DNA from 3 places in the Pseudocolwellia antarctica genome. Region 3 is predicted to be linked to each of the others. Evidence: predicted binding sites of a transcription regulator. Region 3 holds the regulator's gene; each other region holds the start of a gene.
The links. Region 3 encodes FNR, which switches genes on or off when oxygen is low (the NO sensors DNR and NnrR bind a similar motif). Its sites were predicted from a motif close to TTGATCTAGATCAA; they were not measured.

Region 1 (10,123 bases), 1.3 Mb from region 3:
TAACAGATTTTAATGAAAGGGGTAAGCCTGCCATAACAAAATCAACTTTATCAGCCACTTCAGCTACAGCTTGATGTAACCAGCCTGATTGATCAACAAACTCACGCGATAAATTGCCCATAGGCACTATGCCGTGCCCTACTTCGTTACTGACTAAAATAATATGGATATTTGGGTGTTTTTGGCTATTGATAAGAGACGTTAAAAGTTGCTGTTTTTCTTGCTCGAAATAAGCTAAATCATGTTGGCACAAACAGTTAGTCAGCCATAACGTGAGGCAATCAATAAGAATGCAATGCCCAATATTTTGTGTGTTATCAGAAGAAGTATTTATAGCCTGATCAACAAGTGAATCTATGGTTTCAGCTAATAAAAGTGGCGACTCTAGCGTTTGCCATTGCTGCGGACGATCTTGTTGATGCAGTGCAATACGCGTTTGCATTTCTTTATCAAGAGCTTGAGCTGTAGCAATATAGGTAACAGGTAGGTTTGATTTTTTAGCACACTGTTCTGCAAGCGAGCTTTTGCCCGATCGTGCTCCGCCTAAAATTAAATGTACTTGTCCCATAATGAGTCCGCTTATATTAGTTAGCTGTGCTGTTAGTTAGGTATTAGTTAGGTATTAGTTAGCTTAAGTATGACTTAGCACTAGCATTATTTAGTTAGTGTAAGGACAGAGAGGCAATAGAACATTTCATCGATTAGAAAAACAGATGAATTAACATGTTCGAGTAGACCCGCTCGACCTAATAGCAAAATTAATCCATCGGATTTGAATCCAATATGAATCACTTGCTATTAATTTCATACATTTTCACCTGATATCCTGACTTACAGCATCTCAACATACACCTTCCCAAGTTAAACTCAGTGGTTTGTAAGTATGTCGCTCTGTTTACAGTTGCGGGTACAGTTGTGGATTTTCACCACATTCCCAGTTTTATTCCTCATTTTCATCTTATCGTTAATATGATTTTTTAACGTTTAAGCTGAACGAAATAAATATGAAAATATATGACTTATTTGGGGCGAGATTATCAACTGCTAGCAAAAAATAGCAAGGTTTATTTTGTACTAAGCCATTAAGATTGAGCATAAGCGAAGGGATGTTGTCTTAAGAGGATCTCTCTTAAATTAATCGAATAAATAACAACGCATAAAAAACGCTCAAACATCTAACCGATGCTGAGCGCTTTATTGTTATTTTCTACAATGATTAACTGAAAGTTAAAACATTTAAGTGAAGTAAAAAACCCCGCAGCAAGCTGTCTCGCTTAGGCTCGTCTTTCACTACGTGAAAGCGGGGTATTAATTAACCCTCTATCACCATAGTTGGAATTGATCATCTGTTATTGATTCTCGCTTAAGTTTTTTATAAGAATCATCTCCTTGATTCTTCACATAATCTTTTATTATTGACTCATTTCCATGCTTACCTACGCTGGTAATAAAGTATCCATCTGACCAAAACTCCCCTCCCCATAATTCCTTTTTAACAAATGGGCATTTCTTAAAAATCTCTCTTGCCGTAATACTTTTAACTATTTGCGCTATTTTTTTAGGGCTATACATCGGGACTGATTGAATCAAAAAATGAACATGATTTTTATCTGTTCCTATTTCTATGAACGCAATTTCATACCTTTTAGATATTTCTTCACAAACACCTTTCAGTACCTGATCAACTTCATCAGTAAATATCGCTTTGCGATATTTAGCTGGACAAACAAGATGATACATTAGAACTGAAACATTATGACTTTTATGGAGAAATATACTCATCCTAATACTTTAGCGCTTATCCCAAATCGCAGCAAGCTGCGGGGAATTAAACCCCAAAGAGATTAAAATCTGAAGTTTAAACGTGCGTAATAACTCATACCGTCAAAACCGTATGGTAAAGCTCTAACTGGATATTTAAATGCACCATTGGTTATAAAATCAAGCGCTTCGTCTTGACCTAATTCATCAGGCGTTTTATCAAAAAGGTTATTAATACCTGCAGAAATCGTAAAGGTTTCATTAATTTGATAATCAAGGTTCACATCAATTAACACAGCTGATTCAACTGTACTTGTTGGTTTAAACTCACCTGTCGGCGATAAAAAGCCAGGTAAGCCAATGTGATCGTTACCGAAGTAAGTGATTTCAGTTTCGCCAAAGTAGTTAGCTCTGATCACAGCAGACCATGCATCTTGTGCGTAATCGAATGTTAAGGTTGCACGTTCTTTTGGCTGCCCGTCAGTTAAAAAGCTACGTTGTAAATCATCTAACGCTACTGACTCTGGAACGCCTTCTGTCGTATTAACGCTGTCAATTTCTGTTTCGTTAATGTTACCCGCGAAAGTAATACCGAAATCACCAGAATACAATTCAGTATTGTAAGCAATAATGATATCTACACCTTCAGTAACCGAATTAACTGAGTTAGAAAAATAGTTAGCTTGTATAGCACCCGTTGCTTCTAATGCCGCTGATGCCTCTGCGTTAAATGCTACATCATCTGCATTAAGTAAGCTTCCTAAGGTAATTCTGTCGTCAATTTCTACACGGTAAGCATCAATGGTTACTGATATTTCATCAGATACTGTGATCACTGCACCTAAACTAAAGTTTTTCGACGTTTCTAAATCTAAACCATCAACACCTAATGCCGCAGGAAATGCAGAACCGGCTGTTGCTGTAAACGATGGTAATAAAACACCACCATCACCTAAGTTAGCCGTAAAAGCAGTGTAAGCACTTTGTTGAAGCGACGGCGCTCTAAACCCCGTAGAAACAGCACTACGAAGTGAAAAGTTTTCAGTAACGTTAAAACGTGTTGATACTTTACCAATTAACTTATCACCTGAATCAGAGAAGTCTTCATAACGAAGTGCTGCGCCAATATTCCAGTCTTCCATTAATTGCGCTTCAGCATCTACATAAAATGCATAGCTGTGTCTGCCTGCTTCACTCGCTGCATCAGGTCTTAAACCTGGGTAAGCTTGAAAACCACATTCAGCAAAAACTGAATCATCAATTACCGAAGGAAACGCTACGTCTTGATTAGCAATCCCACAAGCGTAAGAGGCTTCTTCACCAGGAACAATTGAGTAGTTTTCATCACGATACTCAGCACCAAAAGCAAGATAAAGAGGTTCATCCCAGCCTAAATCAATTAAGCCAGTAACATCAGCATTAACCGTTAATTGGTCGTATCTGAAACCACCTGAATAACCAGAAGTTGGCCCTGCGTTAGCTGCAATGTCAGTGTCTGTAGCATCTGGGTTTTCACTTAAGTATTCAGCTGCGTAAGAAGCATTAATAGTGTTTGCTGAATGGAAGTCATAATCATTTTGACCATAAGTTGCTGAAACATCGTAATCCCACTCATCATTTATTTCACCGCGAACACCTATGGCTGTTGAAAGATCTTCTGCTTCGTTGTCTATTCTAGGTAAGAAACCATCGGCATAAACTTGCGGTACGTTTTTAACTGCATCGCCAAAATCACGATAAAAACCGTTACCTAATGCCGTACGATTTGAAAAACCACCAAAAGCGTATAATTCCATATTACCTACTGGGATCATGGCATTATAAAAAACCGACGTAAATTCTGAAGCCGAGTTACCTTGGATCCAACGAACATCGTCAGACAATTCGCCAGCAAGCACTGTTGAACTTCCACCTGTATCTCGTTCAGCTCGGTTAGTACCGTCTGCGTCACGATATTCAGCTGAAAGGTTTATAAAACCACCTTCAGTGCCAATATCAAAACCTGTGTTTAAACCAAAAGATATTGTATCGCCATCGCCCTCACCTGTTGAGCCAGCTTGAACAAAACCTGTTGTTTCATTAGTTGAGTTTTTTAGTTCTAAGTTAATAACACCTGCAATAGCATCAGAACCATATTGAGCCGCAGCACCATCACGTAAAATTTGTACATTTTTAAGTGCAGTCATTGGAATAGAGTTCATATCTGTTCCCGCTGCGCCAGCACCAACAGTTCCGTTTAAGCCAAAAATAGCTTGGTTATGACGACGTTTACCATTAATTAACACTAAGGTTTGATCTGGTTGAAGACCGCGTAAAGTTGCAGGTCTAAATAAATCAGAACCATCTGAAACTTGTGTACGGCTAAAGTTAAACGATGGTGCACTGGCTTGTAAACTTTGACCTAACTCGCTAAAGCCACCTTTTGTTAGTGATTCAGCGGTAATAATATCAATAGGAGAAGTCGATTCTGTAGCCGTACGTGTTGATACTCTAGAACCTAAAATAGCGATTTTTTCTACATCTTCATTTGTTTTCACTTCTGCAGTTTCAGCAAGTGCAGGTAAACCAACAAATAAAGTACTTAATGCGATAGAAATGGCATGTAAATGGAATTGTTTTTTCATGTTGATACTCTTTAGTTTGAGTTTAATTTATTTTATTTTTTAATGTTTTTATTGCCTGTATTCTAACCACTGCACCTTAGTGATGCAAAAAATATGTCATGCCTGCTTATATAAAAAACGTCTAGCTAAGGTCAAATAATTTAACTATGTAATAAAAAATAAACGCATAAAAAGATCAAATAAATATTGATTTAAATCAATAAAGGTTTAAACTTTCAGAAATTACTGAAACTTCAGAAATAACAAATTATGATAATAACAGATAAAATAGAATCGTTTGTAATGCATTGCGGAGAAATGGGCAGTCGTTGGGGTTTTAACCGAACCGTTGGCCAAATGTATGGTTTGCTTGTGATAAGCAAAGAGCCATTAAGCGCAATACAAATTTCTGAAGCGTTAAATATTTCTCGTGGCAATGTCAGCATGGGTATTAAAGAACTGCAATCATGGCGACTTGTTCAAGTTCAACATAAGCCAAAAGATCGCAAAGAATATTACTCTCCTGCCGGTTCTATTTGGGAAATGGCGATTCGTGTATTTGAAGAGCGCCGCAAACGTGAAGTTGACCCAACCCTGTCTTTATTACGCGATAATTTATTGAACGAACCTGCTAATGAAGAAGAGCAATATGCTCAAGTAAAAATGCATGAAATACATGAATTGCTTGAAACCATTACCCATTGGGCAAGTGAACTTCAAAGTATGAGTCCTGACAAATTAAATACCTTGATGAAGCTTGGCGCTGGGGTAAGTAAAGTAATTGATATTAAAGACAAATTACTGAAGAACAATTAACGATACTTTATAAGCACAACCAATCAGCTCAACCTCACTTATCGCTATTGGCTACCAAGCCATAGCGATCTTTTTAAACATGTTTTAACAACAGCCCACAGCGTGCTGCATAGGGCTAATGGAGTAAAAAATGTTAGATACCTTGATTTTATCTCGCATTCAATTTGCGACTAATATCAGTTTTCATATTCTGTTTCCAGTTATCACTATCGCCTTAAGTTGGTTCTTACTTTTTTTCAAAGTACGATATGTCCAAACTAATGATCCGGTATGGATGCGAGCTTATCGTTTTTGGGTAAAAATATTTGCCTTAACTTTCGCTCTTGGCGTTGTAAGTGGCATTACCATGTCGTTCCAGTTTGGTACTAATTGGCCAAAATTTATGGAAACTGTCGGTAATATTGCAGGTCCATTATTAGGTTATGAAGTGCTAACAGCCTTCTTTTTAGAAGCTGGCTTTTTAGGCATTATGCTATTCGGTATTAATCGCGTATCGCCATTAGTGCATACCCTTTCAACCTTTATCGTTGCTTTTGGTACCACATTATCGGCTTTTTGGATCTTAGCGCTTAACTCTTGGATGCATACACCGCAAGGTTACGAAATGCGTGATGGTGTTGCTTTTCCTGTTGATTGGTTAGCGATAATTTTTAATCCATCATTTCCGTATCGCTTTACCCACATGCTTATTGCTTCGGGCTTAACCGCTGCTTTTTTAATTGCAGGTATTAGTGCCTATCGTTTATTAAAAGGTGACGACAAACGAGCACCTAAACTGACCTTAAAAATAGCTTTAACCGTGGCGGCTATTTTAGCGCCAACACAAGCATTAGTGGGTGACTTTCACGGCCTAAATACCCTAGAACATCAACCACAAAAAGTTGCGGCAATGGAAGGCATTTGGCATACAGAAAAAGGCGCACCTTTGTTACTTTTCGCCTTACCGGATGCTGCAGCAAAAACTAACCATTTTGAAATAGGCATTCCAAATATGGCGAGCCTTATTTTAACGCATGACTTAAATGGTGAGATAAAAGGTCTAAACGAATTTGAAGGTAATCACCCGCCTGTTATGCCTGTGTTTTTCGCTTTCAGGATTATGGTTGGTCTCGGCTTTCTGATGTTATTTGTAGCATGGACTGGACGTATTCAACTCTGGCGTAAGAAGGAGTTATCTCCTTGGGTATTAAAAACCTTACTGTTTATGACATTCTCAGGCTGGGTTGCGACATTAGCTGGCTGGTATGTAACAGAAATAGGACGCCAACCTTGGTTAGTTACCGGTGTATTAAGTGTTAAAGATGCAGCAACAGATATAGCGCCTTCAAATGTAGGTTTATCATTAATCTTATATTTAATCTTGTACACGGTGTTAATGATTGCTTACTTACATACCATTTTCACTATGGCAGGTAGAGCGGTTGAAATTGAAGAAATCAGCGATGATGAAATCACCAAACCCATTATCACATCAGCAATAGAAGGACTCAAATAATGTTTGAAGCTAACACACTAGCCGTAATATTTGTCGCTTTGATGGGACTTTCAATTCTTCTTTACGCCATTTTAGACGGCTACGATTTAGGCGTAGGTATTTTACTTCCTCTTAAACAAGAAGATAACAGCGATACCATGATCGCCTCTATCGGTCCTTTTTGGGATGCTAACGAAACTTGGTTAGTTTTGGCTATAGGCTTGCTACTAATCGCTTTTCCTGCTGCTCATAGTTATATATTTAAAGAGCTGTATTTACCGACTGCTGTTCTATTGATTAGTTTAGTGCTGCGAGGAGTCGCTTTCGATTTTAGAGCTAAAGCCGCATTCAGCCACAAACCTACATGGAACAAAGTGTTTAAAATGGGATCGTTACTCGCCTCTATGAGCCAAGGCTATATGCTCGGCATGTATGTAATGGGTTTTGAAAGCACATTTGCTGCCTACAGCTTTAGTTTACTCAGTGCTTTAGGTGTTGCCGCGGCTTACAGTTACATTGGTGCTTGTTGGTTAATAATGAAAACCGAAGGCGATTTACAAGTGCAAGCTGTTGCTTGGGCTAAAAAGTCGGGTTTAATTTGTTTCATTGGTATATTAGCTGTATCAGCTATCAATCCAATTATTAACCCTAATGTATTTGATCGTTGGTTTGAAACGCCTAACATGTTGCTACTTTTGCCTTTACCTTTAATCTGTTTTGGATTGTTTGTTTACAGCTTTTTTGTACTTAAAAAACTACCTGCTAAAAATGACAAAGGCTGCTGGATACCTTTCACCGCAGCATCAACAATATTTTTACTGTGTTTTATCGGTTTAGGTTTCAGCTTCTTTCCTTACATAGTGCCTAACAAATTGACGATTTGGGAAGCAGCTTCAGCACCAGAATCATTAAGCTTTATTTTATGGGGCGCTATTATTGTTGTTCCTGTGATCTTCAGCTACACCGCATTTTCATATCGCGTGTTTTGGGGCAAGGTACAAGAATTGAGATACCATTAAAAAATAAAATCAAATAACCCTATCTAGTTAAGGTTAAGTAAGGAGTAAGTCGTTTTTTAATGACTTACTCCTTTTTTTTCATCTTTAATTATCACAACTCCCCCCTTCTTTACAATCATTTCAGCACAAGGTTAATTTGAACAAATTATTGCATTCAATGTTATTTTTACGTAGGATAAATTAACTATAAAAACATATCATTATAACATAACTTACTTACCCCAAAATTTGAGAGATTGAGCATGATTAAATACATCAAAAAAGGAAAACAAGAAGAAGAAAAAAAGGATTTTTTACAATCAGTTAAAACAACTGTTGAAAATATTATTGAAGATATCGAAACAGATGGCGACAAAGCTGTAGCTAAATATTCAGAGACTTTTGATAAGTGGAAGCCTGAGTCATTTAGAATAACAAAAGAAGAAATAGCAGCTTGTTACGCTGAACTTGATGATAGTGTTATAGAAGATATTAAATGGGCACAAGAGCAAGTACGTAACTTTGCCCAAGTGCAACGTGATTCAATGAAAGACGTTGAAGTAGAAACAATACCAGGCGTTATTTTAGGTCATAAACATATTCCTATGGAAAGTGTAGGTTGTTATGTACCAGGTGGTAAATATCCTTTAGTTGCGTCAGCACACATGAGTGTTGTTACCGCAAAAGTTGCCGGTGTAAAACGCGTTATCGCTGCTGCTCCTCCATTTGACGGTAAGCCATCGCCAGCGATTGTTGTTGCTATGGATCTCGCTGGTGCTGACGAAATATATTGTTTTGGTGGCGTACAAGCTATCGCGGCAATGGCGATTGGTACAGAAACTATTGCCCCTGTAGATATGATTGTGGGTCCAGGTAACGCTTTTGTTGCTGAAGCTAAACGTCAACTATTTGGTCGTGTAGGTATCGATTTATTTGCAGGTCCAACTGAAACATTGGTTATTGCAGACGACAGTGTTGATGGTGAATTATGTGCGGCTGATTTATTAGGTCAAGCTGAACATGGTCCTACATCTCCTGCTATTTTATTAACCAATAGTGAAAAGCTAGCTCATGAAACGATTGCAGAAGTAGAACGACAGTTAACTATTTTACCAACAGCAGAAGTTGCTGGTGCCGCTTGGAAAGATCATGGCGAAGTTATCGTATGTGACACTTACGAAGAAATGATTAAGGTTGCTAACGACTTAGCTTTTGAACATGTTCAAATAATGACAAGCAATGTGCCTTATTTTAAAGAAAACATGCGTAACTTTGGTGCCCTATTTTTAGGACCAGAAACCAATGTATCTTATGGCGATAAATGTATTGGTACCAATCATACCTTACCTACACGCAAAGCAGCACGTTATACAGGTGGTTTATGGGTTGGTAAATTTATTAAAACTTGTACCTTCCAAAAAGTAACAGAAGAAGCATCTGTGGTTGTTGGTGAGTATTGTTCAAGACTTTGTGCGGTTGAAGGCTTTGCTGGTCATAAAGAACAAGCCGACATACGTTTAAGAAGATATAAAAAATAAACACGACTGCTTAAATTAGCACTTGCTTATAAGCATCTATAATATGTTCAACATTATGGATGCTTCCTTGCTGCATTCGTTGATAATGCCTTAACGTTTTACTTAAATATTTTTTAACGGTTTGAGCTTGTTGCTCTGTATTGTATTCCCATAGTTCTTTCCCTACAGCATCTACATTACGATAATCGGCTTTCTTTGTTGAAACATAAATCACTTCGTAAAAACGCTTATTTTCTTCAACTAGTACTTCCTTTTTCAAACCAAAATCTAACTCGATTAAACGTTGTCGTAATGCAAATTGATGATGTACAGGACACAATAAAAAGTCGATATCTACACTTTGATGCTGTGCGTAAATAGCATTAATAAACTCCATCATTAAGTCACCTCCCACGCCAGCAATAATAACCAAAGGTTTACCTTTATATTGCGCTAAAGGCAACGTGGCTACATCAATACAGTGGGTTTTCCATGAAGCTATTTCTTTTGAAGGAGGGTAAAACTGTTCAAGCTTATTTTCTAGTTGCGCCATCAGTTCAGGCACAATATCTACAAAGTGAATTTGGCTCTTATTATTACTCTCACTTGCATTGAAGCTATCAGCATTACACCGAGCTAAACGAGATAATAAAGCAGCGCCCAAAAAACCATGATCACAGCAACAGTCCCAAATATGATCATATTCAGCAGTTACCATTTGCTCTATTTGTTTTAGTCTTTTACTGAGTTTCAACGTTCGAATATCGATTTTATGAGCAGATAGTCGGCATTGTATAGTGAATCAAGTCATACCAACAAGTGCTTATTAATTGAATTCATCCCCTATTAAACAAGGGTTTTATTGACATTAACCAAGGCAATCTGTAAAAAGGTCTTCGGTCTCTGCATGCTTACTTTATGGGTAAATAACTTATAGAAAATAGCATCATGGAA
Region 2 (10,123 bases), 1.9 Mb from region 3:
GCGGCGCAAGATCAAGTTCTGAGAACTTTATTTCTGATAAGTGTGTTTTTTTCATGGCGCTAGCTTAACAGGTTACCTCATTAATAAAAAATGATATTAAAGCGTTTAAAGTGATAAAAAAGCGAAAATATTCGTTTTTATATGTCAATATCTTAAATATTAGCTTGATCCATAGGATCTTTCTTTACCTATTTATATTTTAGTGCTAAATTTAGTTCTCAGAATACCTGAAAAATCTAACCTCCAACCCAAATCGTTTATCAAAAAATAATTTTTGTATCACAACGTAAACATATTTAAGAACCTCCAATATGAACCTTACCGAACTTAAAGAAAAATCAATCAGCGAACTAGTTAAGTTAGCTGAAGAAATGAAATTAGAGCATTTAGCTCGTACTCGTAAACAAGACATTATTTTCGCTATATTAAAAGCACACGCTAAAGGCGGTGAAGATATTTTCGGCGGTGGTGTTTTAGAAATACTACAGGATGGTTTCGGGTTTTTACGTTCATCAGATTCATCTTATTTGGCAGGACCAGATGATATATATGTATCACCTAGTCAAATTAGACGTTTTAGTATGCGCACGGGGGATAGTATTCACGGAAAGATAAGACCTCCTAAAGATGGCGAACGTTATTTTGCCCTTTTAAAAGTTAACGAAGTTAACTCAGACCGCCCAGAAAACTCTCGCAATAAAATTCTTTTTGAAAACCTAACGCCTATACACCCAATCGACCGTTTAGTTATGGAACGAGGAAATGGTTCTACGGAAGATATCACTGCGCGTGTTTTAGATTTAGCGTCTCCAATAGGTAAAGGACAACGTGGACTAATCGTTGCTCCACCAAAAGCAGGTAAAACGCTTTTATTACAAAATATTGCCCAAAGTATTGCACACAATAATCCAGACTGTGAATTAATGGTTTTGCTTATTGATGAGCGCCCAGAAGAAGTAACAGAAATGAGACGCTTAGTTAAAGGTGAAGTTATTGCTTCAACTTTTGATGAACCAGCAAGTCGTCACGTTCAAGTAGCTGAAATGGTAATTGAAAAAGCCAAGCGTTTAGTTGAACACAAGAAAGATGTTGTTATTTTACTTGATTCAATTACACGTTTAGCTCGTGCTTATAACACGGTAATTCCATCTTCAGGTAAAATCTTAACAGGTGGTGTTGATGCTAATGCATTACATCGTCCGAAACGTTTCTTTGGTGCAGCACGTAAAATTGAAGAAGGTGGTAGTTTAACTATTATTGCTACTGCTCTTGTAGATACGGGTTCAAAAATGGACGAAGTTATTTACGAAGAGTTTAAAGGTACAGGTAATATGGAATTACATCTTTCTCGTAAAATTGCTGAGAAACGTGTATTCCCTGCTATTCACTTTAACCGCAGTGGTACTCGTCGTGAAGAATTATTAACTAAGCCAGAGGAATTACAAAAAATGTGGATCTTACGTAAAATCGTTCATGAAATGGGCGAAATAGATGCGATGGAATTCATGATTGATAATCTAGCGATGACTAAAACAAATAATGAATTTTTCGATTCAATGAAGAGAAAATAACCTTTCATATTTGTTCATTACGCCAGCATTCATTGCTGGCGTTTTCGTTTTTAAATCACAATAATTTTAATATAAGTTTATTCTATGAAATACAGTGACTTGCGTGATTTTATGGCGCAATTAGAAAAAATAGGCCAACTTAAACGTATATCTCAACCGATATCGACCGAACTAGCGATGACTGAGATAAGTGATAGAACACTACGTTTAGGTGGTCCAGCCTTATTATTTGAAAACCCTATTGGTCATACCGTTCCTGTATTAACTAACTTGTTTGGTACTCCAGAGCGTGTTGCTTTAGCTATGGGTCAGCCTAATGTTGATGCTTTACGCGATGTTGGTAAATTATTGGCAATGTTGAAAGAGCCAGAGCCACCAAAAGGTTTTCGCGACGCATTATCTAAAATACCTGTATATAAACAAGTATTAAATATGCCGGTTAAAGTGGTTAAAAAAGCCCTTTGTCAGCAAATTGTAATTGAAGGTGATGATGTAGATTTAACAAGTTTACCTATTCAAACTTGTTGGCCTGGCGATGTTGCGCCTCTTATTACTTGGGGATTAACGGTTACACGCGGTCCTCATAAAGAGCGTCAAAACTTAGGTATTTACCGCCAACAACTATTGTCTAAAAATAAATTGATCATGCGTTGGTTATCTCATCGTGGTGGAGCGTTAGATTTTCAAGAATGGAAACAAGAGCATCCAGGTGAAAAATTTCCAGTGTCTGTTGCTTTAGGAGCTGATCCAGCCACTATTTTAGGTGCTGTAACTCCAGTACCAGATACTTTATCTGAATATGCTTTTGCTGGATTATTACGTGGTAGTAAAACTGAAGTCACACAATGTATTAGTAATAATTTAGAAGTACCTGCAACGGCTGAAATTGTACTTGAAGGTTATTTAGACCCTGATGAAATGGCACCTGAAGGACCTTATGGCGATCATACAGGTTACTATAATGAAGTGGATAATTTCCCTGTATTTACGGTAACTCATATTACTCATCGTAAAGATCCAATTTACCATAGTACTTACACGGGAAGACCGCCTGATGAGCCAGCAATTTTAGGTGTTGCGCTGAATGAGGTTTTTGTCCCTATTTTGCAAAAGCAATTTCCTGAAATACAAGATTTCTACTTACCACCAGAAGGTTGTTCTTATCGTTTAGCGGTAGTAACAATTAAGAAACAATATGCAGGACATGCAAAACGCGTAATGATGGGCGTTTGGTCTTTCTTACGTCAGTTCATGTACACAAAGTTTGTGATTGTATGTGATGATGATATTAATGCGCGTGATTGGAAAGATGTGATTTGGGCAATGACTACACGTATGGATCCAAGTCGTGACACTGTATTAATAGAGAACACACCAATCGATTATTTAGATTTTGCTTCTCCTGTGTCAGGCTTAGGCTCTAAAATGGGCTTAGATGCTACGAATAAATGGCCTGGTGAAACAAATCGCGAATGGGGTGAACCTATTGTGATGACCGAAGAAATTAAAGACGAAGTAGATAGCTTATGGGATGAGTTAAATATATTCGACGATAAAAATGAAGATAAAAACGCATAAGTGACAAACGTCACTCTTTATAGATTCTATGCTTATTTTATTAAAAATGAGATAAGCATTTTAAGTGGTTAAGGTTAAAAAATGAATGTAATTAAGTGTCAGGTCGCGTCATTAGAAGCGCTTACTCCTTATGTATATAAGGTTTTGTTAAAGCCTGAACAAGCTGTAAATTTTATGCCAGGACAATATTTAAATTTTGTTTTGAATAATGAAGATAAACGCCCGTTTTCAATAGCAAGCTCGCCGAATAACGGCTTGATTGAATTACAAATTGGAGCTTTCTCTGCTGATAGTTACCCTATGCAAGTTATTGAACATATTAAAAACAATGCAGAAGTAACAATTGAAATACCATTAGGTAATGCTCAACTGCGTGAAGAAAGTACTAAACCATTATTGCTTATTGCTGGTGGTACAGGCTTTTCTTACATTAAATCTATGTTTGAATATTTATCTCAAGAACAATCAAATAGAAAAGTGATTGTGTATTGGGGACTACGTGAACCAAGTGCTTGTTATGAATTACAAGAATCGGCTGACATTATTGCCAAATTAGCTGAAGGTGAATTTCACCCTGTAGTTGAAACTCCACATGATGATTGGGATGGTAAAGTAGGCATGGTTCACAAGATTGTAATGCAAGACATTAAAAACCTAGCTGATTATGATATTTACTTGGCAGGTCGTTTTGAAATGGTAGGCGTTGTAAGAGATGATTTTGTTGCGCTTGGCGTTAATCAAGACAGCATGTTTGCGGATGCTTTCGCTTACATTTAATTTTAAATATATATAATAAAGTTAATAGCTTTTTTAAAAATATACGCCTAGAATGCGCGCGTAATAACACGGGTTATTACGTGCGCATTTTTTGTGTGAAATTAAAACTAAAGAGAAGAGAAGAGAAGAGAAATGAAAAATAAAAAACAAACCAATAAAGCTCAAGTAGAGTTAGGACGAGGCACTATTAAAGATAACTTTTTAGCGGCTATGGTTACCTCTAAATTATACAAACAACAAATTGTTCAAGCGAAAAAAGGTAAAGGTTCTTACCAACGTAAAAACAAGTTCTCTAATAAAGGCCAAGAGTCTTATTTAATAGCTGCTTAATTACTTTAAGCTAAGTTGTTATTAAATAAGACTCTTTTTAACTTCATATTGAAAGGCTCTTGCTAAGGCACTAGTCTCTCAGCTCTTTATATGATTGATTTAAGCTGATGCCTGCTCTTTTTTAATGATACCAAACAGTGCATCTTTTAAGCTTAAACGTTTTATTTTTTGTTGTTCTAAGAAATCATCACTTGTGTTTTCAACACATTGTTCAATCTTCAAAACCACATTATTTATTTCATGATATTCTTTGAAAAGTTTAGCAAAATGATTGTCTGTCATTTTTAGATGATGAATTTCTTCACTATATTCAGGGAATTCGTGGTGTAGGTCGTGTTTTTGTAACATCATAATATTTCCTTGTTCAGCTAATATTCTCTTGTATTCAGTGTATTCCTTTGTGTTAGTTGGATATTGATCTGGGTCAACATTTCTAATGTTATATTTAACCTGAGTTCTGGATAACTGATGGTCGAAAAATAACGATAAGTATTACTTATCAATCACTTAATCAAATAAAAATATAATGTAGATGATTTTTTTCAATATCATAAGTTTTGAGAAGATCAAGGCAGATTTGTGTATCTAATAACGGGTTATTAGTCACAAATTTAACGCAGATGCTCACAAAAATCATGGTATTGACGTATATAGCTTATCCATAATTCAGGTTATTTAGCATTAGTTTCACTGAAATAATTTCTTTTGAGCATAAAAAAGGAGTTAGACCATTGGCATAACTCCTCTTTAACTTTAGCTAATATTAGATTCTTACGCCTAACGTTTATTTCTCATCAGGCAAGGTAATATTAAGTTCTAATACACTCAAATTATCATTTTTATTGTCTAAATTAACGGTTACCTGGTCGGAATCAATAGGAACATATCGACGAATAACATCAATAATATCTTGCTTCATCGCAGGTAAATAATCAGGGCTATTACGTTGTCCACGTTCGTGAGCAACAATAATTTGTAGCCTTTCTTTAGCTGTTTGGGCGGTTTGTGCTGGTTTTTTACTTCTAAAGTAATCTAAAAGTGACATCATTAACCTCCAAATAATCGGCGTAATAAGCTTTTCTTTTCTTCCTCTATAAAGCGAAAGTCAACTTTTTCACCAATCAAACGAGAAACTGCATCGTCATATGCAAGGCCAGCATCACTTTCTGTATCTAATATTACAGGAGAACCCGAGTTAGACGCTTTTAACACCGCTGGCGATTCAGGAATTACACCTAATAGCGGAATAGCTAAAATATCTAATACATCTTCTACACTTAACATGTCACCGCGTGTAACACGTTCTGGATTGTAACGAGTTAATAATAAATGTTCTTTAACAGGTTCTTTACCTTGTTCAGCACGTTGTGACTTGCTGGCTAACATACCTAAAATACGATCAGAATCTCGAACTGATGATACTTCTGGGTTTGTTGTTACTATGGCTTCATCTGCGAAATACAGCGCCATAATTGCGCCTGTTTCAATACCTGCTGGCGAATCACATACTATGTATTCAAAACCAGCTTCAGCAAGGTCATCTAATACTTTTTGAACGCCTTCTTTATTCAAAGCGTCTTTATCGCGAGTTTGTGATGCTGGCAATATTGATAAGTTAGGTGTGCGTTTATCTTTAATTAACGCTTGGTTAAGTGTAGCTTCACCTTTAATAACATTAACAAAGTCGTAAACAACTCTACGCTCACAACCCATAATTAAATCTAAATTACGTAATCCAATATCAAAATCGATAATTACGGTTTTAAATCCCTTTAATGCGAGACCTGTACCAATAGCAGCACTAGAAGTTGTTTTACCAACCCCGCCTTTACCTGAGGTCACAACGATAACCTTAGCCATTATTTTCCCTTCTTATGTTTTCTAGTTTAATTGATTAAATATGATTTTTTGGTCTTCAACTTGGATGCATTGCGGTAAGTTTGCATGCTCATTCAATTGTTCATTTAGCATGTAAACACCAGCGATAGACACAAGTTCAGCTTGTAAGTTTTGACAAAATATTTTGCTTTCACTTTGTCCACTTGCTCCAGCTATTGCTCGACCTCTAATTGTGCCATATACATGAATATTTCCATCGGCGATAACTTCAGCGCCATTGCCTACAGAGCCCATAATAATAAGATCTGTATTTTTAGCATAAATCTGCTGACCAGAACGAATTTGACCTTTAACAACCTTGGTCGGAACATTCTCAATAACTGTCGTTTCAACTGGAGCTTGAACTTCAGTTTTAACTGCTTCTGCAGGAGATTTTGCTACTTTTTGTACAGAACCTTTGTTAACTATGGCTAAACCCGCTTCTTGTACCGCTTTCTTTTGTTCTAGCGAAGAATGTCCACAAATACCGACGAGTACGAAGTTATTGTTCTCAATAATTTGTTTAAGATTTACAAAATCAGTAAAGCTTTCAAGTGCTTTTATATCAACAACAACGGGAGCACAATTGAAAAATTGAGGAGCTTGCGCAATTTTACTTTTTAATTGAGCGTCTAATAACGTTAAATCGTTATTTTCAATTTGGATCACTGAAAGGGTAAAGTTGGTTCCCTTAAGTTCTATTTCCTGTTCAGGCATGAACAGTGGTTTCCTTTTGTTATGTATTTTCTAACGACGAAAAACGTATGAAAAAAAGTGTTAGATAGCATATTAGTATCAGGTGCTGATCACAAGCAGAATGTAGTGTACACCTGATCTTTATATGAAATAAACAGCTTGAAAATAATGAATGAAAGGGAGTTGTTAACTCCCTTTAACTTTATGAGGGGTATTATTAACCTTTTGGACTAAATTTAAACTCTTTTGGTGGTTTTTTACCCAATAAATGTGTAACAAAATAATCCCAACGTTTACGAACCATATAAGGTTCACGAGCAAAACCATGACCTCTGTTAGGCAACATTAGCAGATCAAAATCTTTATTGGCATCTATCAATGCATCAACAACCATTAAGGTATTAAATGGCGTTACGTTAGTATCTAACGTGCCATGTACTAACATTAATTTACCTTTAAGTTTATCAGCAAATAATTGGTTTGCTTGGCTGTCGTAATTGGTTTCGCCGTTATCACTATTTACTAATAAACCATGGTATTTTTCACCCCATTCATCAGCATAGTTACGGTTGTCGTGATTACCGGCTTCCGAAACCGCAACTTTGTAAAAGTCAGGATAGCTAAACATCGCTTTAGTTGATGCAAATCCACCGCCTGAATGTCCCCAAATACCTACATGGTCAATATCGATCCATTTATGCTTTTTCGCGAGCTGTTTAATTGCTGCAACTTGATCGGGTAAACCGCTATCGCCCATGTTTCCATAATAAAACTCATGGAAGCTTTTTGAACGACCAGGTGTACCTAATGCGTCAATTTCAACAACAATAAAGCCAAGTTCAGCTAAGGCTTGGTTGTCGCCGCGCGCTGATCTGAAATGTCTACCACGAATACTACCCACTTGTGGGCCAGGGTAAATGTAGTTAACAACAGGATAGGTTTTATTTTTGTCGAAGTTACTTGGCTTATAAAGTAAGCCGTATATATCGTGGTTGTTATCACGATCTTTAACAATAAATGGTGTAGGTGGTTTCCAGCCTGTAGCCGTTAGTTGGCTGATGTCCATTTTTTCTACGTTAAAGCTAGTATGAGTTTTTGTATTACGTACTACACTCACTTCAGCTTCATCAGGTGTTGAAAATCGATCTAAAAAGTAACGGCTGTCATCGCTCATTGTGATCAGATGATGTTTTCTTTCAGGCGTAAGTAATTTAAGTTTTTTACCACTTTTATTTACACTGTAAAGGTAATTAAAGTAAGGATCACCACCTTCACGACCAGCACCTGTAAAATAAAGTGTATCTGTTTTTTCGTCTACACTAAGTAGCTCAAGAACCGTCCAATCACCTTGGGTTATTGCATGTTTAACTTTACCTGTAGCGCCATCTATTAAGTAAAAGTGACCCCAATCAGTACGCTGCGAAAACCAAATAAATTCATTGGTTTTATCAAGGTATTTCCAACTAATTGCACTAACGCCTGATTCAAAAAAGCTTTCTTCAACTTCTGAATAAATAGTTTTAACGTTACCGTTATTTGCATCAGCAACTTTTAGGGTTGCTGTTTTATGATCTCTACTTGAAGATACAAAAGCGAAGCTCTTACTATCGTGTGCCCAGTCTATATCAAGTAATTCACCGTTATTTCCTGCAACATGATCTGTGATTGATGAACGATGTGCATCAGCTGGCATATCAAGGGGAATAACTTTACGTTTTTCTACGTCAATAACCACACGGTGTATTGCAAATATATGCTCATCACCAGGTAATGGGTATTTCCATTGATCTATTGTTGGGTGGCCAACAGTAGTGGAAACAAGCGCCATATCGCCTACATTTCTACTGTCGTGCTTAAAAGTGGTTAGCTTAGTTGAGTCTGGCGACCATTTTACAACAGGCGTATCTTTACGTATCCAGCCCGCGTTGTTAGTGCCGTAACCAAAGTCTTTAATACCATCTTGAGTTAATTGGGTTTCTTTATCGCTATTGATATTACGTAACCACAAGTTGTGATCACGTATAAATACAGCTAATTGCCCATTAGGAGATAGCATTTCATCTGCATGTTTTTCTGCTGAGTTAATTGTGCATAAGTAATCTTCTAAATTACAAAGATAACTTTTCCCTTCAATTTTGAAGTTTATGTTGTTTGTATCAACTAGGTCAAAGCGACTAAAAGGAAGTGTGTATGCATCTACTTCAGTGTCAGTGATTTTTGAAACCGCTTGTGCGAGTTTTTCATGATTAAAGGCGAGTTTCTTCTGTTTTGTTTCAGGATTAACTTCAAAAAATTGATCACCCTGCTTTGTGCGAGATTTATAAAATAATTGGTCGTTATGCCAAAAAGGTTGTTCTACTGTACCAGTAACTAATTTTTTAGTGTGTTGATACAGTTGTTTTTCAGCTTGTTGATAGTCTTCTGTCGTTAATTCAAGTGGTGCTGCGATAAGCGCGTTTGGAAATAAACTTACCAGGAAAATTGCGGTTATGTTTTTTAACATAAAAGAGCCTTATATTTTTAATACGTATTTTGAGGCAAATAGCCTGAGTCTATTCTAAAATAAAATGATGATAAATGGAGGTTTATTTCACATGAAATTTTTATGCTTATTAATGTAAGAAAAATATTAACAATTGTTCTTTATTTAAGCTAGACTGCGTCGCGTAATTACAAGGAAGTAAGATGTTAGTTAGACAACATAAAAGCCACAGCAATATTATTATTACAGAAATACATGGAACGTTTACTCAAGACGACTTCAATAATATATTTATACCTCAAGTTCAAAGCATTTTAGAAAGCTTTGCAGAAGTGAATGTTTTTCTAGATTTTGATGATGATTTAACGGGCTGGATGATACTGTCTTTATTAGGTCAATTTAAACAATACATGGCATATCATAATGGCATTAATCGCTTAGCGGTTATTAGTGATAGTAGCTTATTAAAATGGCGATTAAATTTTAATAAGCTTAATCCAAATCAGTTAATAGAGCGCTTTGCTCATAAAGATACTGAAAAAGCCAAAGCTTGGCTGGCAATAGGTTAATTAACTTGAATTTAGGTTAAGAGGTTTTCTGAAATTCGAGTAAGCGATTATTGGCGGGCATTTCATGATCTTTAATCAAAGTTAAACCTGCTTTTGTTGCAAGTAATATAATCTCTTCAAAATCTCGTATACCGCTTAGCTCGTTGTTTTCTTTTAACCAGAGTTCAAAACTTGCATTACTCTCACTGGTAAACTTACCATCGTAATTGAAAGGTCCGTAAATACAAAGTTTTCCATTCGAT
Region 3 (10,123 bases):
ATTCAATTCTTCAAGATCAATTTCCACTGATGAAGATTCAACTAAACTAGACTTAAGTAATTTAGATGTTTGAGCGATCACTTTAGGTTCATCTATAACTGAAGTTGTTAACTCATCGTCAGAATCAACTTCAAAAAACAATGGCACTTTTCCCATAAACATATTTTTACCTTCCATATGAGCTGAAATGTTTTTTATGGTGTGCTGTGTATGTGAAATTAATGAAATATCAAAAGGTGTTTCGGTAATAACAGGATCGCGATTAAACAAAACAACAAACTCACCTGAAGCTAATTTGATAAAACAATCACTCTGACTTGAAATACATTTAGGCTCAATCGGCTTTTCTTTTACTTCTTTACTTTGTTCACATCCCAAACACAGGCATAATATAAACACGAGTGAGGAATGAACTGCTCTAATTTTAAACAAAACTATTTACCTTTAATCATAATTCTTAATAATTTACGCTATTTTAGCGCTGTTTTTAATCGTCAATCGTTTTTTTTATGATTTAGAACAATATTTCAGCTTTTGAGTAATGACTTTAGTCGATTAAATGTCTATCATTTCGCGCTTGTTTTCTATGGATTGTGTAAAATGTTCTTTCTGGTCTATAAATATTAGATACAGATAAAAATTACGATTTATACATGAACAGATACTTTAAAATAATTAATAATTTATATGTGGAACCAAAACATGAGTCAAAGTAATACGTCTGCAGTTGATTACAACATGAATGTTGTTCGTCAATTCACTGTTATGACTGTAATCTGGGGATTCGTAGGTACATTTATTGGTGTTATTATTGCTGCTCAACTTATTTGGCCAGCTTTAAATTTCGAAACACCGTGGCTTACCTACTCCCGTTTACGTCCTCTTCATACAAATGCGGTAATATTTGCATTTGGTACTAGCGCCCTGTTTGCTACTTCTTATTACGTAGTACAAAGGACATGTAAAGTCGCATTGTTTGGTGGGAAGCTCGTTTCTTTCACCTTCTGGGGTTGGCAGGCAATTATCGTATTAGCGATAATTACTTTACCTATGGGTTATACCAGTAGTAAAGAATATGCTGAATTAGAATGGCCAATCGATATTTTGATTGCTGTGGTATGGATTTCTTACGCCATCGTCTTCTTCGGTACGTTAGTTAAACGAACAACTTCTCATATTTATGTAGCTAACTGGTTCTTTGGTGGTTTCATATTAACGGTTGCAGTACTTCACATTGGTAACAGTATGGTAATTCCTGTTTCAATGTTTAAATCGTACTCAATTTATTCTGGTGCTATCGATGCGATGATGCAGTGGTGGTACGGACATAATGCCGTTGGTTTCTTATTAACAGCTGGTTTCTTAGGTATGATGTATTACTTTGTACCAAAACAAGCTGAACGCCCTGTTTACTCATACCGTTTATCTATTGTTCATTTCTGGGCTTTAGTATCGTTATACATTTGGGCTGGTCCACATCATCTTCATTACACTGCTTTACCAGATTGGGCTCAATCAGTGGGTATGGTAATGTCTATCGTATTATTCTTGCCATCTTGGGGTGGTATGATCAACGGTATTATGACGCTTTCAGGCGCATGGCATAAACTTCGTCATGATCCTATTTTACGTTTCTTAATTGTTTCTTTATCTTTCTACGGTATGTCTACGTTTGAAGGTCCGATGATGGCAATTAAATCAGTTAATGCTCTGTCTCATTATACCGATTGGACAATTGGACACGTTCATTCTGGTGCCCTAGGTTGGGTTGCTATGGTTTCAATTGGTGCTATGTACCACTTAATCCCTATCTTGTTTAACCAAGGTCGTATGTACAGCGTTCGTTTAATCAACATTCATTTCTGGATGCACACTACAGGTATTGTTCTTTATATTGTAGCTATGTGGATTTCAGGTGTAATGCAAGGGTTGATGTGGCGTGCGGTAAATGCTGATGGTACGTTAACTTATAGCTTTGTAGAAAGCTTAACAGCTTCATACCCCTTCTACTTTATTCGATTTGTGGGTGGCGTTTTAGTGGTAGCTGGTTTTGGTTTAATGATCTTCAACATGGTCAAAACAATTTACGCACAAGACGGCAGTCTTAAAAAAGTAGAAATGGCATAAGGAGGCTATGATGAAAAATAAACATGAAATTTTAGAAAAAAACGTTGGTCGCTTCTTTATCTTTACCATTATGGCAATCAGTATTGGTGGCTTAGTTGAGATAACACCGTTATTTTTCCAAAAAGCTACAACGACTCCTGTTGACAACTTAAGAGCGTATACGCCTCTTGAAATGGAAGGTAGAGATATCTACATCCGTGAAGGTTGTAACGTATGTCATAGCCAAATGATCCGTCCTTTACGTGCTGAAACAGAACGCTACGGACATTATTCTGTAGCGGGTGAATCAGTATGGGAACATCCTTTTTTATGGGGTTCTAAGCGTACTGGTCCTGATCTAGCTCGTGTGGGTCAACGCTACAGTGATGATTGGCATAAAGCACATTTAATTGATCCACGATCAGTTGTGCCAGAGTCAAATATGCCAAGCTTTAAATGGTTAGATGAAAATTACTTAGACGGTAAGCTAACGGCTAAGAAATTAGAAACATTTAACTTTTTAACAAGAAATCGTAGCCATAAAGATGCTGATGGTAATGCCATCCCTCTTTATACTGCTGAAGAAATAGCCAATGCTAAAGCGGCTGTTAAAGGCAAAAAAGAGATTGATGCTCTTGTTGCTTATCTTCAGTCTCTTGGTCATGCACTGAGATAATGGATATGGATTACGGAACGCTTCGAGGGGCATTTGCCCTACTAATTTTGGCACTATTTATCATCATAGTGGTTTGGTCATACAGCAAAACAAGAAAATCTGCATTTGAAGATGCTGCTAATTCTATTTTTGAAGAAGATAGCTCTGAAAAAAATGTATCTAACCAAGATGATTTCAGTAAACAAGCAGGAGACAAAGATTAATGTCTAGCTTTTGGAGTATATGGGTTTCAGTTCTTTCCCTAGGCACACTGGTATTTATGTACCTTGTTTTACGTATGTGTTTAAAGAACTTTGCTGGTGTTCCTGAAGGTGAGTCAATGGGACACACTTTTGATGGCATTGAAGAATTAAACAACCCTCTTCCTAAATGGTGGAGTACGTTTTTCTTAGCAACAATTATTTGGGGTTTTGGTTATTTATTGCTTTACCCTGGTTTAGGTAATTGGCAAGGTCTTTTAGGCTGGCAGAGTTCTAACCAAGGTATTTTAAACCTTGAAGAATCTAAAGCTAAAACAGCTGAGTACCTAAAAGAAGGTTCAAACGTTTTAGTTCAGTATGATCGTGAAGTTCATGCTGCTGACCTAAAGTATGGTCCTATCTTTGAAGCTTATGCTGCACGTAGTATTCCTGAATTAGCAGCTGATAAAGAAGCATTGAAAGTTGGGCAACGTTTGTTTTTACAAAACTGTTCACAATGTCATGGTTCAAATGCAGGTGGTACAACTGGCTTCCCTGACCTTACTGATAAAGATTGGTTATATGGCGGTTCACCTGAAGCGATTAAAAATACTATTTTACATGGTAGAAAAGCGAACGGAATGATGGCTTGGGAAACAGCACTTGGCGGCGACAAAGGCGTTAAAGAAGTTGCAGCTTATGTAATAAGTTTAAGCGGCAGAGAAGTTGACCCTGACCTTAAAGCAGCTGGTGAGTCTAAATTCCAAATGTGTGCAGCATGTCATGGTCCAGATGGTAAAGGCAGCTTAGCAATGGGTATTCCTTTAGGCGCACCTAATCTTACAGATGATGTTTGGTTATACGGTGCTTCTAAACGTGCTATTGAATCATCTATCAAAAATGGTCGTGCAGGTGTAATGCCAGCATGGGAAGCTATTTTAGGTGAAGAAAAAGTTCACGTGATAAGTGCTTATGTTTACAGTCTTTCTCAAGACTAACTAAAAACATAAATACACAAAATATAAAGCCTTATTAAATTTTTTAATAAGGCTTTTTTATTACAAACTGTTTCATATTTTATTGGTTCAAACGTAATAAAAACGTATAATAGCGCAAAATTATCATTCTATTAATTAAAGGCGTAACAATGGGTACATCTTGGTATAAAGAACCATGGGCATATCTAGTATTTGGCTTACCTTTTACCGCAGTAGTTGCTGGTATTGGTACATATATAATTGCTAACCATGAACCTGATCCGCTTGTTGTAGGTAATTATTATAAGAAAGGTAAAGCCATTAATTTTGAATTGGGTAAAATCAAACTGGCGCAAAAACTGGGCATGGAATTTTCTTTAACGTTAAAAGATCATGAGCTAGTAATAAAACCAACGGGTATAGAAAAAGAGTTTTCTCTTTTACATGTTAACTTCTATCACCCTACTCAAGAATTTAAAGACTTTTCGTTAACCTTAACGCCTGATGGTGACGGAAATTTCAGAGAAGATATTCCTCAAGAAGTTAAAGGAAAATGGCAAGTAACCTTATCTACATTTGATGACAAATGGAAAATTCAAAACACCATTTATTTACCACAACCTACAGCCATCATTATTAAACCAGCACCTAAAGACAGTTAAGTAAAAATATCATTAATATCAGAGTTGCTAGATTAACTAATCACTCTGGTATTAATTGTCAGCTTATCTATAACAAGTGTTACACAGCTAGTTAACCGTCATATAGCTAATCATATAAACAAGTTAAAATCTTATGTCATCTTTGTGTTTTCATTGCGGTGAAATTATTCCTAAAGGGATAAACTTATCAGTTAAAATCGACAATATTTCTCAACCTATGTGTTGTAATGGTTGTGAAGCCGTTGCTATGGTTATTGTTGAAAACAAATTAACTGATTATTACCGTTTTAGAACGGAGCCAGCACAAAAAGGTGAACAGCTTATACCACAACAGCTAAAACGAAATATGCTGTTAGATGATGAAAGCCTACAAGACGAATTCACCTACAAAACCGACGAATACAAAGAAGCCATTCTTACCATAGATGGTATAAGTTGTGCTGCCTGTGCTTGGCTAATCGAAATGCAGTTATCGAAAACTGTCGGTATTCTTTCTATAACGGTTAATGCGACAACGCAGCGTGCAACAGTAAAATGGCAAGATGAAAAAGTTAAATTAAGTGATATCCTCAAACGTATCGACAGTATTGGCTACAAAGCCCTTCCCTTCAAAGCCAGCCGAGTTGAAGAATTAAATAAAGCGCAAAGTAAATCATTCATCAAACGCTTAGGTGTTTCGGGCATTTTAATGATGCAAGTGCTGATGATTGCCGTCGGATTATACTTCGGTGCATTTTCTGACATGACTGAATACAACTCAATTTATTTACGCTGGGCTAGCTTGATATTAACGCTACCTATTGTGACTTATGGTGCATTTCCATTTTATAGAAGCGCAATCAACACATTAAAAATGAAACGTCTTTCCATGGATGTTCCTGTATCTATAGCTATATCTCTGGCTTTTTCGGCCAGTGTTTGGGCAACAGTTAGTCAACAAGGTGAAGTTTATTTTGAGTCTGTTGCTATGTTCACTTTCTTGTTACTTATCGGTAAATTCTTAGAGTTCAGAGCAAGAATGCGCGCCTCACATGTTTCGGCAAATTTGCTAAAACTTATGCCGATGACAGCCACTAAGTTAACGTTGAACGACGCTAATACTGATGCAGCTCAGCAAGAAGAACTTATTGCAGCAAAGCATTTAAAGAAATTTGATTTAGTATTAGTAAAACCTGGAGAAACAGTTCCTGCTGACGGTATTATTATTTCAGGAACGAGTCATATTAATGAGTCGATGCTTTCAGGTGAACAAACGCCTGTGGCTAAAAACGTTGGCGATACCGTATTAGCAGGCACAATTAATGGTGATGGCAACATGACTGTTGAAGTAAAAAAAGAGAACCAACATTCGTTTTTAAACCAGATGATACGTTTAAGTGAATCATCTCAAGCCCATAAACCCAGGTTAGCTAAATTATCAGATAAGATCGCCCAGTACTTTGTTGCGACTATTTTGCTAACGTCTATCGCCACCGCTATTTATTGGAATATTCATCATCCTGAAGAAGCCTTTTGGATCACCCTTTCAGTATTAGTAGCAACCTGCCCTTGTGCTTTATCGTTAGCAACACCAACCGCATTAACGTGTGCAACGGTAACACTCAATAACAAAGGCATTTTGATAAAGTCAGCTCATGTAATGGAAACATTACCTAATGTTAATTGCTTCGCTTTTGATAAAACAGGTACGTTAACCACAGGCGAGTTTACTGTGAGTAATATTGAGTTATTTGTTCAGGACATGAATAAAGAACAAGTACTCGCATTAGCTGCTGGTTTAGAGTCACATTCTGAACATCCTATTGCCAAGGCTTTTGTGCAGTATCGAGATTTCTCACTTAATGTTACGCAAATAAAAGTTACTGCTAGCTCAGGTGTTTCAGGTATTTATCAAGATAAAGCTTACCAAATAGGACGCCCTAGCTGGTTGTTAGAAAATTTAACGGCGTCAGAAGCCGATAAGCTCAAAAATGTAATGACAGCTCAGTGTGTACTTGTGGAGAATAATCGCCTAATTGCAGCATTTTATTTAGACGATAACATCAGAAACAACGCTCCAGAATTAATTAGTCAGCTGCATAAGCAAAAAATTTCAACACTTATGTTGTCAGGCGATAATCAAACTGGCTGTGAAAAAACGCAAAAGGTTTTACAGCTATCAGAAATTCATAGTAATTTAAGTGCTGAAAACAAAGTTGAATTATTAAAAGCAAAACAGAGTAATCATGTAGTTGCTATGGTGGGTGATGGCGTTAACGATACTCCTGTATTTGGTGCAGCTCATATCTCTATAGCTATGGGTAGTGGCACTGATATTGCTAAAAATGGTGCTGATATTATTCTCCTTAACAGCAACTTAAGTAATATCACTTCATTGAAAGCTATTGCAGTTAAAACCAAGCGAATTATTTGGCAAAACTATTTATGGGCTTTCGGCTATAATGCCATCGTATTACCACTTGCTATGTCAGGCTACATTACACCTTATATGGCTGTTATTGGTATGTCGGCAAGTTCTATATTAGTAGTGACTAACTCACTGCGCTTATTAAGTAAAAAACATGAAACTAGCGATAAGAGATAATCAATGAGCATAATTTACGTATTAATTCCTATTGCCGTACTTTTAACCGCTATCGGTCTTTACCTTTTTTTTCTGGGCAGTTAAAACAGAACAGTTTGATGATCTTGAGAAGCAAGGTCTGAGCATTTTATTTGATGACGAAAAAGAAAACAGTTCTGATGAAAGCATTACAAAAAGCAACTCATCAGATTTACAAACAGCAGAACAAGCGTCAGTAAATAACACAACATCCTCTCAAAGCCCAGATAAGCAATCAAAAGATAATTAATGGATATTGATTACTTTTCAGCATTTGTTATTGGTATATTGGGCTCAGGGCACTGTTTAGGCATGTGTGGTGGCATCACCTCTATGTTAACCTCGGCTTTACCTAAAGACTCGTCATACTCGAAAACTCTATTAGTTATTTGTTATAACCTTGGCAGAATACTTTCTTACTCGCTTATTGGCGCTATTGTTGGCTTTACTGGCTCAGTAGCTGCAAAAAACATAGGTGTGCCTTTAAGTGGTTTGCGTATGGTATCAGCCATATTTCTGATATTTTTAGGTTTATATATTGGCAAATGGTTAATGTGGTTATACAGAATTGAGCGTTTAGGTAAGTTTATTTGGCGTTATTTATCACCTTATTCAAAACAACTTATCCCTGTAAACTCTCCAGCTAAAGCACTCGGCTTAGGTGCTTTATGGGGTTGGCTACCTTGTGGATTAATCTACTCGATGCTGACTTGGTCATTAGCGAGTGGTGATGTGACTAAAGGGGCTTTAATCATGACATTTTTTGGTTTAGGCACTTTACCCGCTTTACTTATTATGTCGTACAGTTTTATAAAAGCTAAAACTCTGCTTATCCATCCTACATTTAGAAAGTTTATGGCGTTAAGCCTTATCTTTTATGGTGTTTATAGTTTGTATCTATTACGTTAACCGATTGCATATTTTGCCCTGTTCTAATATCATTTGATCTTAATCATGTATTAAATATGGATACACATGGAAAGTAAGCAGCCTGCGTTCAAATCACATATTCACTGTCAGAATTGTAGTATTAGTGAGTTATGCCTCCCTTTTTCTTTGAATGAAGAAGAATTAAATTCTCTCGACAACATTATTGACCGCAAAAAACCTATCCATAAAGGCGAGAAGCTTTTTCAAAGTGGCGATGAAATGAAGTCGTTATACGCTGTTCGCTCAGGTACATTCAAAACATATAAAATAGATGAGAAAGGTGATCAACAAATAACAGGCTTTCACTTAGCTGGTGATTTGCTTGGTTTTGACGCTATTGCTAACTCAGAACATCCTAGTTTTGCTTCTGCACTAGAAACCTCAATGGTATGTGAAATTCCCTATAACACCTTAGATGAACTTTCAAATGATATGCCTAAGCTGAAAAAGCAAATGTTAAGAATGATGAGTATGGAGATCTGTTCAGATCAAGAAATGCTTATGTTACTTAATCATAAAAATGCAGAACAACGCTTAGCGACTTTCATCAGCACTTTAAGTAGTAGATTTCAAAAGCGTGGTTTTTCACCATCAGAGTTTCGTTTAACGATGACGCGAAGTGATATTGGCAATTATATTGGTCTTACTGTTGAAACCATTAGTCGTTTACTCAATCGTTTTAATAAGAATGAATTAATTGGTGTTGAAGGAAAGTTAATTACCATTAAAGATGCTGATGGCTTGAAAGAAATTGCTCAATTGAAAGTAGATTGATTTCAAACAATAAAAAATATCAAACTTACCCTATACTTATAATGAGTAAAGTAGAGAATTTGGAGTTATTATTATGAATCAATATCAAAATATACTTACGGTTATTGACCCTACCACTGACGATCAAAAAGCATTAAAACGCAGCATTGAACTTGCTCAACATACTAATGCGACTATAACGGCGTTCTTATCTATATTCGACTTCTCTTATGAGATGACAACTATGCTGTCTAGCGATGAACGCGAATCTATGCGCCAAACGGTTATAGATGATCGCCATGAGTGGATAAATAAACTGGTTAGCGATTTAAACACGCACGGTCTAACCATTCATACCAAAGTTGTGTGGCACAACCGCCCTTTTGAATCAATTATCAATGAAGTGCTAGAGCATAAACACGATATTGTTATTAAAGGTACTCACGAGCACGATAAGTTGAAGTCGGTTATCTTCACTCCTACCGATTGGCATATTCTTAGAAAGTGCCCGTGTCCTGTTTTATTAGTGAAAGATCACTTGTGGCCTGAAAAAGGTAATATTCTTGCAGCAATTAATGCAGGTAGTGATGAAGAAGAGCATCGTTCACTTAATCACAAAATAACAGATCATGCTAACGCATTAGCTAAAACTATTAATGCAAATGTTCATTTGGTCAATTCATTCCCTGGCACACCGATCAATATAGCTATAGAAATCCCTGAATTTAATGCCAACGAATACAATACAGGTATGTTAACTCATCATCAAAAAGCCATGGCTTCACATTGTGAGAAATACAATATAGCCGAAGATAAAACACATATTGAAGAAGGTTTGCCTGAAGACGTTATTGAAGACGTTGCCAACGAAATTGATGCTGAATTAGTGATTTTAGGCACAATAGGAAGAACTGGATTGTCAGCTACGTTAATTGGTAATACTGCTGAGCATGTACTTGATCGTTTAAACTGTGATGTTTTAGCCTTAAAGCCTGATGGTTATGTTTCACCTCTAGCTCAATAACGGCTCACATTTAACTACCGCTAGGCTAAAACAGGTTAAATTTACTTAATCTGTTTTAGCATTAATAATATGACCTCTTCTTGTTACATCCCCTTATTACCTGAATGTATTAACCAAATTAATTAAAAACTTCTCGTATATATATTATTCTATCGTTGCCTCTGAAGACTCCAAACGTTGCTGTGGCAAAAGGATTGTTGTCATGTGTACCATC

Region 1: a site for FNR is predicted at 4,572-4,585, ahead of ACPUVN_RS19480 (GbsR/MarR family transcriptional regulator). Genes of this name have one in related genera too.
Region 2: a site for FNR is predicted at 4,671-4,684, ahead of ACPUVN_RS16830 (YdcH family protein). Genes of this name have one in related genera too.

What each region holds. Positions count from the first base shown of each region.
Region 1 covers NZ_CP187926.1:4,487,157-4,497,279, reverse strand. The annotation lists gene cobU (bifunctional adenosylcobinamide kinase/adenosylcobinamide-phosphate guanylyltransferase) at 1-568, opposite strand, end outside; cobalamin riboswitch at 802-981, opposite strand; gene tnpA (IS200/IS605 family transposase) at 1,324-1,782, opposite strand; gene ACPUVN_RS19485 (TonB-dependent receptor plug domain-containing protein) at 1,845-4,385, opposite strand; gene ACPUVN_RS19480 (GbsR/MarR family transcriptional regulator) at 4,635-5,180, shown strand; gene ACPUVN_RS19475 (cytochrome ubiquinol oxidase subunit I) at 5,311-6,675, shown strand; gene cydB (cytochrome d ubiquinol oxidase subunit II) at 6,675-7,673, shown strand; gene hisD (histidinol dehydrogenase) at 7,916-9,190, shown strand; gene ACPUVN_RS19460 (tRNA (adenine(22)-N(1))-methyltransferase) at 9,201-9,923, opposite strand; cobalamin riboswitch at 10,059-10,123, shown strand, end outside.
Region 2 covers NZ_CP187926.1:3,885,882-3,896,004, forward strand. The annotation lists gene rhlB (ATP-dependent RNA helicase RhlB) at 1-55, opposite strand, end outside; gene rho (transcription termination factor Rho) at 312-1,571, shown strand; gene ubiD (4-hydroxy-3-polyprenylbenzoate decarboxylase) at 1,656-3,149, shown strand; gene fre (NAD(P)H-flavin reductase) at 3,231-3,926, shown strand; gene arfA (alternative ribosome rescue factor ArfA) at 4,059-4,256, shown strand; gene ACPUVN_RS16830 (YdcH family protein) at 4,356-4,607, opposite strand; gene minE (cell division topological specificity factor MinE) at 5,041-5,301, opposite strand; gene minD (septum site-determining protein MinD) at 5,304-6,116, opposite strand; gene minC (septum site-determining protein MinC) at 6,138-6,851, opposite strand; gene ACPUVN_RS16850 (DPP IV N-terminal domain-containing protein) at 7,048-9,333, opposite strand; gene ACPUVN_RS16855 (STAS/SEC14 domain-containing protein) at 9,516-9,881, shown strand; gene ACPUVN_RS16860 (DUF938 domain-containing protein) at 9,898-10,123, opposite strand, start outside.
Region 3 covers NZ_CP187926.1:1,252,848-1,262,970, reverse strand. The annotation lists gene ACPUVN_RS05500 (hypothetical protein) at 1-432, opposite strand, end outside; gene ccoN (cytochrome-c oxidase, cbb3-type subunit I) at 703-2,127, shown strand; gene ccoO (cytochrome-c oxidase, cbb3-type subunit II) at 2,138-2,782, shown strand; gene ACPUVN_RS05485 (cbb3-type cytochrome oxidase subunit 3) at 2,788-2,985, shown strand; gene ccoP (cytochrome-c oxidase, cbb3-type subunit III) at 2,985-3,959, shown strand; gene ACPUVN_RS05475 (FixH family protein) at 4,109-4,600, shown strand; gene ACPUVN_RS05470 (heavy metal translocating P-type ATPase) at 4,734-7,184, shown strand; partial or broken gene ccoS (cbb3-type cytochrome oxidase assembly protein CcoS) at 7,188-7,452, shown strand; gene ACPUVN_RS05460 (sulfite exporter TauE/SafE family protein) at 7,452-8,111, shown strand; gene fnr (fumarate/nitrate reduction transcriptional regulator Fnr) at 8,178-8,906, shown strand; gene uspE (universal stress protein UspE) at 8,980-9,909, shown strand; gene ACPUVN_RS05445 (DUF6701 domain-containing protein) at 10,028-10,123, opposite strand, start outside.